DNA from 2 places in the Arthrobacter sp. LjRoot14 genome. Region 1 is predicted to be linked to the other one. Evidence: riboswitches for the same ligand, from Rfam matches in the RefSeq annotation. Region 1 holds a riboswitch; the other holds the start of a gene.
What was found. Region 1 has a riboswitch for thiamine pyrophosphate ahead of thiC (phosphomethylpyrimidine synthase ThiC). Riboswitches for the same ligand answer to the same signal wherever they lie in the genome.

Region 1 (7,543 bases):
AGATCGTCAAGATCGTCAACGAGGAACTCGTTGAAATCCTGGGCGGCGAGACCCGGCGTATCCGCCTGGCCAAGACCGGCCCCACCATCATCATGCTCGCGGGCCTCCAGGGTGCCGGCAAGACCACCCTCGCCGGCAAGCTCTCCAAATGGCTGAAGTCCCAGGGCCACAGCCCCATGCTCGTGGCCTGTGACCTCCAGCGGCCCAACGCTGTCAACCAGCTCCAGGTTGTCGGACAGCGCGCCGGGGTGCCCGTCTTCGCCCCGCACCCGGGTGCCACCTCCATGGAGCTGGAACACCCGGCCGGCGACCCCGTGGCAGTTGCCCGGGCCGGTGTCGAAGAAGCGCGCCAGAAGCTTCACGACGTCGTCATTGTGGACACCGCCGGACGCCTTGGCGTGGATGCCGAAATGATGGAGCAGGCGCGCCAGATCCGCCGGGCGATCGTGCCCAACGAAGTGCTCTTCGTCATTGACTCGATGATCGGACAGGACGCCGTCAACACGGCGCTTGCCTTCGATGAAGGCGTCAACTTCACCGGCATCGTACTTTCCAAGCTCGACGGCGACGCCCGCGGCGGTGCCGCGCTGTCCGTTGCGTCGGTCACCGGCAAGCCCGTCATGTTCGCCTCCACCGGCGAAGGCGTGGACGACTTTGAGCTGTTCCACCCGGACCGCATGGCGTCCCGCATTCTCGACATGGGCGACGTCCTCACCCTGATCGAACAGGCTGAAAAGTCCTGGGACAAGGACGAAGCGGCCCGGATGGCGAAGAAGTTCGCCGACCAGGAAGACTTCACGCTGGATGACTTCCTGGCCCAGATGCAGCAAATCCGCAACATGGGCTCCATGAAGAAAATGCTCATGATGATGCCGGGCGCGCAGAACATCCGCCAGCAGCTCGAGCAATTCGACGAACGCGAAATCGACCGCGTCGAAGCGATCGTCCGTTCCATGACCCCGCATGAGCGCGTTGCCCCCAAGATCATCAACGGCTCACGCCGGGCCCGCATCGCCAAGGGCTCGGGCATGCATGTGTCGGACGTCAACGGCCTGCTGGAGCGGTTTGCCCAGGCGCAGAAGATGATGAAGAAGATGGCAGCCGGCGGCGGAATGCCGGGCATGCCTGGAATGCCTGGCATGGGCGGCGGAGGAGCCCGCAAGGGCGCCAAGAACGCGCCGAAGAAGAAGGCCAAGTCCGGAAACCCGGCCAAGGCAGCGCAGGAACTCCGCGACGCCGAGGCCCGGCGCGCCAGCGCCGGCAAGGCACTTCCGACCGGGGCGGCTTTCGGTCAGCAGGGAGCGGACTTCGACCCGTCGCAGCTCAACCTGCCCAAGGGGTTCGACAAGTTCCTCGGCGGGAGCAAGTAGTTACTGGCGGCGCGGTTTTACGTACGGTCAACGTGGCTGCCGGCAGGTTCAATGTCGTCCGGCCGAATTGTCCGGCCATTGCCATAGGGTTGGGGCATGTTTAAGCAGCGCGTAGTGTTCGTCCACGGTTCGGGAGCCTTCGGGTCTGCCGCGTGGCCCAAGCAACACGGCATGGCCCTGGCCTACGACGCACTGTTCCTGCGCCGCCACGGTTTTGACGCGTCTGCGGAGCCCGTCGAATCGGACTTCCAGACGGACGCCCGGATTGTGCTGGGGGCCTTGGCGGACGAGGGCCGCGGCGTTGCCGGCGGACATGTGGTGGCGCATGCCCAGGGCGCCATTGCGGCCATGATGGCGGCCGTGGAACGCCCGGATCTGGTGCAGTCCCTCACCCTCGTGGAGCCCGCCTGCCTGTCACTGACCGCTGAACTGCCTGCCACTGCTGCGCACCGCGCACTGATGCAGCCGCTTTTTGACGTGCGGCACCAGCTCGGCGACGACGACTTCCAGCGGGAGTTTGTCCGGCGGGCGTTTTCCGTGCACAGTGATGGCCCCGCCACGCCGGAAGCACTCAACGCTGCCCGCCGGCTCCGGTTACAGGCGCCTCCGTGGGAGGCGCCGCTGCAGATCGTGCCGGGTGTCGCCACGCTCGTCCTGACCGGCGGCTGGGAGCCGCTCTACGAAGAGATTGCGGGCTACCTGCGTGAAACCGGTGCCCAGCACCGCGTTGCCGCGGGCGGACACCGGCCTCAGGACTCGGTGGAGGGAGACCGGGTTATCCGGTCCTTCATCGCAGAAGTCAGCAGGCGTCAGCACTCACAGGCGTCGTAGCGTCGCCCGTCGCTGCACTGTGCCGGCCCGGTTGTTCCGGGTTTGGAAGCTGCAGCTCGGGAAGGTAGACCTTGCCGCCGGCTGCCAGGAATTCGTTGCTCTTTTCACGCATGCCTGCCGCCATCTCGGCGAGTGCCGACTGTGCTTCGGCGGAACCGTACTCGTCCCTGATGTCCTGGCTGATGCGCATGGAGCAGAACTTGGGCCCGCACATGGAGCAGAAGTGCGCGGTCTTGGCCGGTTCCGCGGGGAGGGTCTCGTCATGGAAGGATTCGGCGGTGACCGGGTCCAGTGAGAGGGCGAACTGGTCCCGCCAGCGGAATTCGAACCGGGCCTTGGACAGGGCGTCGTCGCGTTCGTGCGCGCCGGGGTGGCCCTTGGCCAGGTCGGCGGCGTGGGCGGCAATCTTGTAGGTAATGACGCCGGTCTTGACATCGTCCTTGTTGGGCAGCCCCAGGTGTTCCTTGGGCGTGACGTAGCAGAGCATGGCCGTGCCGTAGCGGGCGATTTCCGTGGCGCCGATGGCGGACGTGATGTGGTCGTAGCCCGGGGCTATGTCCGTGACCAGCGGCCCCAGCGTGTAGAACGGTGCTCCCTTGCAGAGTTCCTGCTGGCGTTCCACGTTTTCACGGACCAGATGGAACGGCACGTGGCCGGGTCCTTCCACCATCACCTGCACGTCGAACTCCCAGGCGCGCTGCGTCAGTTCGGCCAGGGTATCCAGCTCCGCGAACTGGGCGGCGTCGTTCGCGTCCGCGGTCGCACCTGGCCGCAGCCCGTCGCCCAGCGAGAACGCGACGTCGTACTTGGCGAAAATTTCGCACAGCTCGTCGAAGTGCGTGTACAGGAAGTTCTCCTGGTGGTGGGCAAGGCACCAGCCGGCCATGATGGAGCCGCCGCGGGAGACTACGCCGGTCACCCGGTTGGCCGTCAGCGGCACATACCGCAGCAGCACCCCGGCGTGGATGGTCATGTAGTCCACGCCCTGCTCGCACTGTTCGATCACGGTGTCGCGGAAGATTTCCCACGTCAGTTGGTTGGCCTCGCCGTTGACCTTTTCCAGGGCCTGATAGATGGGAACGGTGCCGATCGGGACGGGCGAGTTGCGGATGATCCACTCACGGGTGGTGTGGATGTCATCGCCGGTGGACAGGTCCATCACGGTGTCGGCGCCCCACTGTGTGGCCCATTGCAGCTTGTCGACCTCCTCCGCGATGGAGCTCGTGACGGCCGAGTTGCCGATGTTGGCGTTGATCTTCACCAGGAAGGCCTTGCCGATGATCATCGGCTCGGATTCCGGGTGGTTGATGTTGTTGGGGATGATGGCGCGGCCCGCAGCCACTTCGCTGCGGACCAGCTCCACGTCGCAGTTTTCGCGGAGGGCAACGAACTGCATCTCGGGCGTCACCACACCCTGCCGGGCGTAGTGCATCTGCGTGACTGTCCTGCCTTCGACGGCGCGGCGGGGCACGGGCTGCGCGCCCTTCCACTCCGCGGACGCGGCGCCGCGGCGCACTGCCGACCTGCCGTCATCGAGCAGGTTCCGTTCCCTTCCGCCATAGGGCTCGGTGTCTGCCCGCGACTCGATCCACCGGGTCCTGAACGGCTCCAGGCCCACCACGGGATCGCTGCCGGGCCCGGCAGTCCGGTACACGCGGAACGGCGGGTTGGCTGCCCCGCCCGGTGAGTCCTCAAGGGCGATTTCGGTCACCGGAACCCGGATCCCGGTGGCCTCATCGGCGATGAATGCCAGCGAGTGGGACTTCATGGACTGCGCTTCGGCAGGTGCCGAATTGCCGGGTGCGGTCTTGTTTTGGGCACGGATCAGCTGTGTTTCTTGTGTATTCACGGAATACTCACTTCCTTCGCCGGCATTACCCGGACAGGTTCAACGGTCGCAGGCCGCGTCAGCCCGATCTCAGCCCTTGCAAGGGCACCCGTGTGGTCGTAGACGAAGCTACCACAGGGCCGGGGCGGGTCCATGTCACATGCAGGTCACAACAGGGGAGGGTGCCCGGCCGGTCTAGGCTTGAAGCATGCGTGACGTCATCGAATTCAGCGGAACCGTGCTCACCGCCCCGGACCGGGAACGGCAGGGCCTCTGGGCTGTGGACGGCAGGCTGACGTTCACACGGCCGGCCGCTCCGCCTGACCTGGTGTTGAACGGCTGGGTGCTGCCTGGCCTGGTGGATGCGCATTGCCACATCGGGCTGGGACCAGCCGGTGACGTTCCGGATTCCGTGGCCGAGGAACAGGCCCTCACGGACAGGAATGCCGGCACGCTGCTCGTCCGGGATGCCGGCGCCGTCCACGACACCCGCTGGCTCCAGCAGCGGCCGGAGCTGCCGCGCATCATCCGCGCCGGCCGCCACATCGCCAGGACGCGCCGCTACCTGCAGGGATTCGCTGTCGAAGTTGAGCCGGACGGACTGGTCGAGGCCGTGCGGAAGCAGGCGCTGGCGGGTGACGGCTGGGTCAAGCTCGTAGGGGACTGGATCGACCGGGACGCCGGCGACCTGGCGCCTTCGTTCCCCGCCGCAGTGGTGCGGGACGCTGTCCGCGCAGCCCACGACGAAGGCGCCAGGGTGACCGCCCACTGTTTCGCGGAGGACACCCTGGATGACATGCTCGACGCCGGCATCGACTGCATCGAACACGGAACCGGCCTGCTGCCGCGCCACATCCCCCGTTTCGTGGAACAGCGCGTCCCCATCATTCCCACGCTGATCAACATTGCGACATTCCCCGACATTGCGGCCCGTGCGAAAGCGAAGTTTCCGGTGTACGCGGCCCACATGCAAAGGCTCTGGGAACGGCGGAACGAGCGCATCCTCGAGGCCTTCGAAGCCGGCGTCGCGATCTACGCCGGGACCGATGCGGGCAGTGTCATCAGCCACGGCAGGATCGTGGACGAGATCCAGGCGCTCCACGCCGCCGGCCTGCCGGCGGCCTCAGCCCTGGACGCCGCTTCCTGGGCCGCGCGTGAGTGGCTGGGAGCGGACGGCATCGCCGAAGGTGCCAGCGCCGACGTCGTGCTGTGCGAACTGGACCCCAGGCTCAACCCGGCAACACTGCGGGACCTCAAGCACACCGTTCTTCGGGGCCGGCAGCTCCGCTAGGAATAAATTGAAGCTTCAAGTAATTTACTCTATGTAATCGTCGCCGGTCGCCGGCGGCCGAGTTTCCGGAGTTTGGAGTTGGAATGACCGTGGAATCCAGCAGCAAGGACCTGCTGCCCGCCGATCTCACCATGGGCACGGTGATGCTCAAGGTGGGCGACATGAAGCTGATGACGGACTATTACCAGCGCGCGCTCGGGCTGGACGTCGTGGCTGAGCAGGACGGCGGGGTGTACCTCGGCCGCCGGGGTGCACCCCTGGTCCACCTGGCCGCGGCCCCCGGGTTGAACCTCCCGGCCCGCGGCGAGGCGGGGCTGTTCCACACGGCACTGCTGTTCGAGGACCGGTCGTCGCTCGCTGCCACGGTGGCCTCTGCCGCCCGGTATGAACCGAAGCTTTTCACGGGAAGCGCGGACCACCTCGTCAGCGAGGCCTTCTACTTCAACGACCCCGAGGGCAACGGCATCGAGCTCTACCGGGACCGACCCCGCGCCGCCTGGTCCTGGGAGGGGGCCAATGTGGTCATGGACAGCCTTGCCCTGCCGCCGCAGCGGTTCCTGCAGGACCACCTGACCGAGGACGCGGTGGGCGGGCAGCGCGAGGCAGCAGCCGCCGTCGGGCACATCCACCTGCAGGTCGGCGACGTCCAGTCGGCACACGACTTCTACGTGGGCACTCTTGGCTTCGAAAAGACCGCGGGATGGCACGGGCAGGCCCTGTTCGTCTCGGCCGGCGGCTACCACCACCATATGGCCATGAACGTCTGGAACAGCAGGGGTGCCGGGCCCCGCCGGGACACCCTGGGGCTGGGTGAAGTCCTGATCGAAGTGCCGGGAACGGACGACGTCGGCGCGCTCGCCGACCGTTTGCGGGTCGCCGGCGTTGCTTCGCACCATACGGGAGCCGAGCTGCGGTTTGAGGATCCGTGGCGCAACCGGATCCGCGTCGCCGTCCGCTGAGGCGGCGCCGAGCTGCGCGTTCTTCTGGGCTAGGCTGAAGCCGGAAGTCCGTGGAGGCTGCGAAGCTGCCCTGCCGGACCATGACACCGCCGACGGAATGAGGATGATTTCCATGGGTTTCACCGAAATCTTTGTTTCCACCCACGACGAGGCGCTCAAGCGCGCGGCGGCACTCGACGGCGGAGGCCTCGCTGCTCCGGACGCGCTTCGGATTCCGGACATCAGCGATTTTGAGATTGAGCAGCTGGGTGACCTCGCCGGAGCGGCGGTCCACGCGTCAGGAGCGGACTATGAGCTCGCCATGGTGGACGTGGCCAGCGATTCGCTCCTGGGTGTGCCGGCCGCCATGGTGCGTGCGCTCGCCGAACTCCTCAGCTATGAGACCGAAGGCGAGGGCAATGTCCTGGAGGACGTGGCGGCCAGGTGGGCGGCGGAGGAGGACATGCCTTTTGGCTCCGAAGAGGCCCTCGGGTATGTCCAGCGGCTCGCGCAGATGGCCGGCAGCGTGGACCCGAACGCGCGGACCGGGCTGTACGTCTGGTCGTCCTGAACGGCCCGCCGGGTGTCAAGTCGAAATCCCGCCGCTGATCTGGCACAATAAACAGGTACTCGATCTGCGTGGCCCCTCTCTCCGCGTCCGGATCCTGTCCTTTTAGAACCCCCTAGTACGGCCCGCCCCACGGGTGCAGAACGCCGGGCTCGACCCCGTTTCAGAAACAGGAGTGACCACAAAAGTGGCCGTAAAGATTCGCCTTAAGCGCTTTGGCAAGATGCGCGCACCGTACTACCGCATCGTCGTCATGGACGCACGCTCCAAGCGTGACGGCCGTGCCATCGAAGAGATCGGCAAGTACCACCCCACCGAAGAGCCCTCATACATCGAGGTCGACACGGACCGTGCCCAGTACTGGCTCGGCGTCGGCGCACAGCCGTCCGAGCAGGTTGCTGCGATCCTCAAGATCACCGGTGACTGGCAGAAGTTCAAGGGTCTCCCCGGCCAGGAGGGCACCTTGAAGACCAAGGCTCCCAAGGCTGCCTTCGTTACCCCGGAAAAGGGTTCCGTGATCATCCCGGAAGCCATCACCAAGAAGGCCAAGAAGGACGAGGCAGCCGACGCTTCCACCGAAGCTGAAGCAGAGACCACCGAGGCTGAGTAAATTGCTGGCAGAAGCGCTCGAACACCTTGTCCGCGGGATCGTTGACAGTCCCGAGGACGTCAAGGTCAGTGCCAAGAACAACCGCCGCGGGGACACCCTCGAGGTGC
Region 2 (7,543 bases), 1.6 Mb from region 1:
AGCCGGACGTGGCTTCCACCGACAGGCCGAACTGGCGCAGGGCCTGCATGTGCGGCTCCACGGTGCGGGTGCCAAGGTCGCAGCCGCCCGCGTACGGGAGGCGGTACTCCGCGGACTCGTCCAGGAGCGGCCCCAGCAGCATGATCACGCTGCGGGTGCGGCGGGCAGCCTCCACGTCCATGGAATCCAGGTCCAGCACGGCGGGGCGGCGGATCTGCAGATCGTTGGCATTGAGCCAGGTGCATTCGACGCCGATGCTGGTCAGGACCTCCACGATCCGGTTCACTTCCTCGATCCGGGCCAGCCGGCGCAACGTGGTGGTGCCACGGTTGATGAGGCTGGCGCAGAGAAGGGCAACTCCGGCGTTCTTGCTGCTGTTGACGTCCACCGAACCGGACAGCGTGCGGCCGCCCTCCACCCGGAGGTGCGTCATCTGCGGCCGGCCCACTTTGACGATGCTGCGGCCAACAATGGCCTCGAGCCGCTGGATCATTTTGAGGCTGAGGTTCTGCTTGCCCTGTTCCATCCGGGCGATGGCGCTTTGGCTGGTGCCCAGCTCGGCTGCCAGCTGCCCCTGGGTCCAGCCCTTCTCCCCGCGGGCATCGCGGAGCAGCAGGCCAACGTGTTCAGCAGTCTCTTGAGTCATACAAGGAAAATATCACGCATGAGCTATTTGGCCATTCGAAACGCCGGAAAGTGCACTCAAACTCACAAAATATTCACTTCGTGCGATATGCGGCGCCGGCCCCCGGAGGCTATTGCTGCTCGAGGAACACCATGTTCCAGGTCCCCGCACCGACTGCCGCGGACACTGCCGCGGCGGCAATCAGCACGCCGCCGAGGACCACCCAGATGTCCAGCTTGCTGAACGTGGACTCACGCGCCCAGGTCCGCTGCGCGCCGCCGAACCCCCGAGCCTCCATGGTGACGGCAAGCCGTGACGCCCGGCGCACAGCCTGGACCAGGAGTCCGAAGCTCTGCCCCAGCGTGGCCCGGAGGCGCTGCGCCGGACTGCCGTGCGAGCCCACACCGCGAGCGCGCCGGGCCATGCCGATCGTCTGCCATTCTTCGGCCATCAGCCCCACGAGCCGCATGGCGGCCAGCGTACCCAGCACGAAGCGGTGCGGCAGCTTCGCTTTCTGGGCGAGGGCGTCTGCCAGGTCAGTCGGGTCCGTGCAACTCATCAACAGCACCGCGGGGAGGGCGATCGCCACCCCCCGGAGCAGAAATCCCAGCCCCAGCTCCAGCGAACCTTCACTGATGGACCAGATGCCGACGTCGAGCAGTATCCTTCCGGCGTCAGGCGCCAGAATCGAGGTGCTCCAGCCGCCCAGTGCAGCCGCCAGGATCAGCGGCCAGCCACGCTGCCAGAGCAACGCGACGGTCAGTCCCGCCAGCGGAAAGAGCAGCAGCTCGAAGGCCAGCGCCACGGAGGCGGACACCCAGTCGATGGACAGCGCCAGCACCACGGTCATCAGCATGACGACGGCGAACTTGGCCAGCGGATTGGCCCGGGTGAGCAGGGCGTGGTTCGCCTGCAGGGTCAGCGCTTGCCTCATGGTGCAGCCACCTTCGGGTTGCGCAGTCCTGGCCGCCCGGGTTCGGGCGCGCCCAGTTTCAGCTCGGTACCGCCCAGGACGTCGCTGAACTCCTGGTCGTGGGTCACCGACACCACGGCGGTGCCGGCGTCGAGGAGTTCGGAGAGGAAGGAGGCGAGCTCGGCCCAGGTGTTGGCGTCCTGGCCGAACGTGGGCTCGTCCAGGATCAGCACGCGGGGATGCGCGGCCAGGACGGTGGCGACGGACAGCCGGCGCTTCTCCCCGCCGGAGAGTGTGTAGGGGTTGGCGTCCACCAGCTTGGTCAGCCGGAGGCGCTCCAGGAGTTCGTCCACGCGGTCCTCGCCGTGGCCCAGGTGCCGCGGGCCGAACATCAGCTCATCCAGCACCCGGCCGGTGACGAACTGGTGCTCCGGTTCCTGGAACACGGTGCCGATCCGGGAGATCAGCTGCTCCGCCTTCCACTTGTACGGGTCGATGCCGGCACCTTGGCTGAGGTCGACCGTGGCGGAAACCGAGCCCTCCACCGGCTGGAGCAGCCCGGCGAGGGTCAGGGCAAACGTGGACTTTCCGGAACCGTTGGGACCCGTGATGGTCAATGCCTGGCCGGCGCGGACCTGCGCCGTGATGCCGGACTGCACGGGGACCGGCGGGACAGCCTTGAAGCGCCGCCGGCGGGGGCGTTCGCGGGACACGGCAAGGTTTTCGGCGGCCAGCAGGAGGTTCCCGGCACCCGGCTCGCCCTGCGTTCCAGTGGCACCCGGCACTCCTGCGTCACCCGTTCGAGCCCGGGTGGCGGGCACGTACCCGGGCACCCAGACGCCGGCGGAGACGAGCACGTCCCGCGCCTCTGCCAGGACCCGGTCCGGAGGGCCGTCCAGGAGCACCGCGGTGTCCGTGGCAGATCCCGGCTGCAGCACCACGATCCGGTCCACAAGGTCCTTCCACACGCCCACGCGGTGTTCCACCACCACCAGCGTTGCCCCGGTCTTGTCCAGGCACCGGCCCACGGCGTCACGGACTTCCAGGACGCCGGCAGGGTCCAGGTTGGCAGTGGGCTCGTCGAGGAGCAGCAGTCCCGGGCGCATGGCGAGGATCCCGGCAAGCGCGAGGCGCTGCTTCTGCCCGCCGGACAGAGCTGACGTCGGGTGGTCCAGCGGCAGGTGGGCCAGCCCGACGTCGTCGAGCGCCTCTCCGACACGCGTCCAGATGTCCGCGCGCGGCACGGCAAGGTTCTCGGCGCCGAAGGCGACGTCGTCCCCCACGCGGGAAAGGACCACCTGCGTCTCCGGGTCCTGCTGCATGAGGCCGGCGCGGCCGCGCTGAGCACGCGGCGGGGCACCGTCGATGAGCAGGGAACCGGTCTCGTCGGAGTCGTCGGCATCCGGCGTTCCGTCGTGGGCTCCGGAGTCGCTGTCCCCGAGCACCCCGGCGAGTGCGTGCAGCAGCGTGGACTTGCCCGCGCCGGAGGGACCCAGCAGCAGCACGCGTTCGCCCGGCTGAATGTCCAGGTCCAGGCCGTGGACGGCGGGCCGGGACCGGCCGGCATGCCGCCAGCCCCAGCCGCGTGCCGTAACCGCTGCCGGGCGGACGGTGTCGGAAGGCGTCATGAGCAGTGTCCGTTCATCAGGAGAAGACAGGCTCCGTCGCTGCCTTGCGGGAGGCGAAGGAGCTCAGCACACCGGTCCGGGCCAGTCCGCGGGTGGCCAGCCAGGACAGTCCGCCGGCGATGATGGCGCCGGAGATGGCCGTGAAGATGATGTAGGCCAGCTTGTCGCCGGCAGCGTAGGCGATGTTCCAGCCCCACGGTGCGAACGAGTCGTTCAGGCCGCAGAAGAGGCCTGCAGCGGCGCCGGCCAGCAGCGAAACGGGCAGATTGAACTTCTTGTAAACGAACACCGCGAAGATGATCTCCGCGCCGAGCCCCTGCACGAAGCCGGAGAACAGCACCGACGCGCCGTACTGCGAGCCCATGATCAGCTCACCCGTGGCGGCCACTGTTTCGCAGAACAGGGCGGCTCCGGGCTTGCGGATGATCAGCATGCCCAGGACGGCGGGAATCATCCAGCCGCCTGCGATAAGGCCGGTCAGCGGCGGGTAGACGGCGTTCATGGGCGGCGAAACTGCGGCAGCCCCCTGGGACCAGGCCCAGAAAATCACGCCTCCGGCTACTGCGATCAACGCGGCAACCACAATGTCCACCACGCGCCAGTTGCACTTGCTGTTGCCAAGCGTCTGCTTGGCCGTCATTCCAGTCATTTTCTTCCTCCTGAGGTACAGGAGGGGAGAGTGTTCCCCGGACCGTCCGCGGCTTCCGCCGCCTGCTGCCGGACACTCTGAGAACTCGACTCCCTTGCGCCGGTACTAACCGGATCAGGTTCGAGGGTCTGCGGCTGTCCGCACTCTCAGCGCCCGCCTCCGGTTCCCTGGAATGTTCCAGTGATGCCCGACGGCGACGCTCCCCTGTCGTATCAATTCGCCCTTGTGGGCGTGGATCAGTTTACACCCGCGGGCCCGCGAAATCCCGGGGAGGGTGTCACAATGCGCGGTGATGCGGCCGGGTTGATGCGGCTAGGCTAGGGGAAGCCCTGTTTCCGTTGTTTCCCACCTGTAAGGGGTACTGGAGTGAGTTTTTTCATCAAGCTGCTTGGAACCGGAGTGAGCCTGCTTGCCGGATTCGCCGGCACCAAGGCCGTTGACGTCGTCTGGGAAAAGATCACCGGCCGCAAGCCCCCGAAGGGCGACAAGGACGACGTCCCCACCACCCTGCGCAGCGCCCTGACCTTTGCGCTGATCTCGGCGGCTGTCAGCGCCATCATCCAGGTCCTGGCCAACCGGGGCACGCAGCGTGCCATCACCCGCTTCGCCAAGAGCCAGGACATCGTCTAGGCCCACCCGGGAGAGTTTTTGTCCAGGTAACGGGAGGTAATTGACCTCCAAGTCGCGTTATCTGGACAAAAACTCCACCGGGGGTGGCGGCCCGGAACTTCTTGCGGGCGCCCCTTAGGCTGCGCCGTCGTCACCCTCGACGGCGGCGCGCTTTTCTGATTCCTGCCTTGTGGCGGCCTTCTTGTCGGCTGCCTTCAGCACTACGGCCTCCAGTTCATCCGTGGTGAGCAGTTCCTTGTGCAGGTGCTTGGTGCGGTAACCCGCCCTGCCCACCATGTGGGCGGACACCGGAACGGTGAGCACCTGGAAGATCCACGCCACGAACAGCACGGGCCACACCCACCAGGTCCGCAGCTGCAGGCCCACCGAGGCCAGCAGCAGGAAGAGTCCCAGCACCTGGGGCTTCGTGGCGGCGTGCATCCTGCTCATCAGGTCGGGGAAGCGCAACAGGCCGATCGCCGCACCGAGGGACATCAGGGCGCCCACCACCATAAAGACGGCCGACACTGCATCAATGACTGTGTCCACGGCGGATGGTTCAGGATTCATGGGGCTGCTCCCGCCGGTCGGCCACGAAGCGCGCCACGGTCACGGACCCGATGAATCCGATGATGGACAGCGCCACGAGCAGCATCAGGTTGTTCAGGTGCCGGTTGACGGCCATGTCGATGCAGAGCGTGGCACCGATGATGGCCAGCAGCACGTCAGAGGCCAGCACCCGGTCCAGCAGGGACGGGCCGATGGCGATCCGGACAATCGCCCCGGCTGCCGCCAGGGACAGGATCACGGCCGTTACGGTCAGGACGACGTCCATCATGCGCCCACCTCCTGTTTCAGTGCGGCCAGTTCCTCGCGGGTGCCCATGATCCTGATCAGTGCCGCCTCGGCATCCCGGACCTCTTTGCGCAGGTTCACAATGTCCTCTCCGCTCCGCACATTCAGCCCGTGGATGTAGAGCGTGGACGTGGAGCGGTCCACCTCCACCACCAGCGAGCCCGGAATCAGCGAGATGACGTGGCCGGTGGCCGTCACCATCAGGTCCGAGTGGCTTCGCAGCTTGACGGCGACGACGGCGTTGGTCACCCTGGGCCCGCGGGCCAACGCGAGGTACAGCACCTGGAAGCTGGCGGCCACCACCTTGGCCAGGAACACCAGGGCGAAGGGGACTGCCCGCACGATGCTGAAGCGGCCGCCCAGCTCCACCGGGGGCAGGTAGAAAAGCCGTGCCACCACGACGGCGATCAGCGCACCGAACAGCAGGTTACCGGGACTGAAATCCTGCCAGAGCGCGGCCCAGACGAACACCAGCCAGACCAGCAGGGGCAGTTCCTGCCGGATTGAGATCCGTCGGCGGTTCATTTCTTCCCCTCCTGCTGCACAGGTTCAGGCTGCACAGGCTCAGGCTGCACAGGCTCAGGTTGCGCGATCGGGGGCACGGGGGCGTTTTCGCCCAGCACGGCCTGGATGTACGCGGACCGGTCCAGCATTTCCACGGCCGACTGGTCCGCCACCCGAAAGAGCGGGCCGGCAAAGACGGTGAGCGCCACGCCGAAGGCCACGAGGCCCAGGGTTGATCCCACCATCGTCCGCGGCAGCAGCGTGACGTTGCGCTTGCCCGCGCGGTCGCCCGTGTCGGAGTCCTCAGGGGCCGCGAGCAGCACGGGGTCCGGGTTCTCGGCGTCCTCGGGTTTGCGCCAGAACGCGCGGTTCCACACACGGGCGATGGCCAGAAGCGTCAGCAGGCTGGTCACGACGCCGCCGATCACCAGGGCGTAGGCCAGCGGGGTGCCAAGCTGCACACCGGCCTGCAGCAGCCCGAGCTTGCCCAGGAAACCGGAGAACGGCGGGATGCCGGCCAGGTTCATGGCGGGGATGAAGAACAGCAGGGCCAGGATCGGGGACAACTTGGCCAGGCCGGCGACGCGGTCGATCGACGAGCTTCCGCCGCGGCGTTCGATCAGGCCCGTGACCAGGAAGAGGCTGGTCTGGATGGTGATGTGGTGGGCCACGTAGAACACTGCCGCGCCGAGCCCGGCCACCGAGGACATCGCCAGCCCGAACACCATGTAGCCGATGTGGCTGACGAGGGTGAACGACAGCAGACGCTTGATGTCGCTCTGGGCCAGCGCACCCAGGATTCCCACCACCATGGTCAGTAATGCCGCCACCATCAGCGGAGTGTTCAGCGAGTCCCCCGGGAAGAGGAGCGTCTCGGTGCGCACCATGGCATAGACGCCCACCTTGGTCAGCAAGCCGGCGAACACCGCCGTGACGGGGGCTGGTGCGGTGGGGTACGAGTCAGGAAGCCAAAAGGACAACGGGAAGACAGCCGCCTTGATGCCGAAGGCCACCAGCAGCATCACGTGCAGCAGCATCCGCGTTCCGGAGTCCAGGTCCGCGAGCTTGACGGCGAGATCCGCCATGTTGATGGTTCCGGTGGCGCCGTAGATCATGGCGATGGCGATCAGGAACAGGACGGAGGACACCACGGAGACCACCACGTAGGTCACGCCGGCACGGATGCGGGGACCGGTCCCGCCGAGGGTCATCAGCACGTAGCTTGCCGTCAGCAGGATCTCGAACCCCACGTAGAGGTTGAAGAGGTCACCCGATAGGAACGCGTTGGACACGCCTGCCACCAGGATCAGGTAGGTGGGGTGGAAGATCGACAGCGGTGCGTCCTGGTCGCCGTCGGCCATGCCCTGGCCTGTGGCGTACACCAGCACCGCGAGGCTGACCGTGGAGGAGACCACCAGCATCAGCGACGAGAACTGGTCCACCACCATCACGATGCCCCACGGCGGCAGCCAGCCGCCGATGTTGACGGCCGCGGTTCCGCCGTCCCAGACGGAAGCCAGCAGCACGCATTCCAGCAGAAGCGTCAGAGAGAGCAGCGTAATGCTGACGGCCCGCTGGGCCCGGGAGTGCCGGATCAGCACGAACGTCAGGGCGGCACCGAGGATGGGAAGTACGACGGCGAGCGGGGCAAAGCTTGCGATGTTCACTTCACGCCTCCTTCCGGGCCGGGTGTCACGTTTTGGGAGCCGGGTTGCTCTTCCGCAGCGGCGTCCTTGGCTTTGATCTTGCGGTCGCCGGCC

Region 2: it holds a riboswitch for thiamine pyrophosphate, as region 1 does, so the genes downstream of both, ACSQ12_RS20220 (ECF transporter S component) here and thiC (phosphomethylpyrimidine synthase ThiC) in region 1, are expected to answer to the same signal.

What each region holds. Positions count from the first base shown of each region.
Region 1 covers NZ_CAXURL020000001.1:2,863,483-2,871,025, reverse strand. The annotation lists gene ffh (signal recognition particle protein) at 1-1,370, shown strand, start outside; gene ACSQ12_RS12935 (alpha/beta fold hydrolase) at 1,467-2,201, shown strand; gene thiC (phosphomethylpyrimidine synthase ThiC) at 2,170-4,050, opposite strand; TPP riboswitch at 4,045-4,152, opposite strand; gene ACSQ12_RS12925 (amidohydrolase family protein) at 4,238-5,320, shown strand; gene ACSQ12_RS12920 (VOC family protein) at 5,404-6,279, shown strand; gene ACSQ12_RS12915 (hypothetical protein) at 6,392-6,829, shown strand; gene rpsP (30S ribosomal protein S16) at 7,014-7,436, shown strand; gene ACSQ12_RS12905 (RNA-binding protein) at 7,438-7,543, shown strand, end outside.
Region 2 covers NZ_CAXURL020000001.1:4,450,566-4,458,108, forward strand. The annotation lists gene ACSQ12_RS20205 (UDP-N-acetylglucosamine 1-carboxyvinyltransferase) at 1-646, opposite strand, end outside; gene ACSQ12_RS20210 (energy-coupling factor transporter transmembrane component T family protein) at 756-1,559, opposite strand; gene ACSQ12_RS20215 (ABC transporter ATP-binding protein) at 1,556-3,166, opposite strand; gene ACSQ12_RS20220 (ECF transporter S component) at 3,183-3,815, opposite strand; TPP riboswitch at 3,889-4,031, opposite strand; gene ACSQ12_RS20225 (DUF4235 domain-containing protein) at 4,182-4,445, shown strand; gene mnhG (monovalent cation/H(+) antiporter subunit G) at 4,560-4,994, opposite strand; gene ACSQ12_RS20235 (monovalent cation/H+ antiporter complex subunit F) at 4,984-5,262, opposite strand; gene ACSQ12_RS20240 (Na+/H+ antiporter subunit E) at 5,259-5,804, opposite strand; gene ACSQ12_RS20245 (Na+/H+ antiporter subunit D) at 5,801-7,450, opposite strand; gene ACSQ12_RS20250 (Na(+)/H(+) antiporter subunit C) at 7,447-7,543, opposite strand, start outside.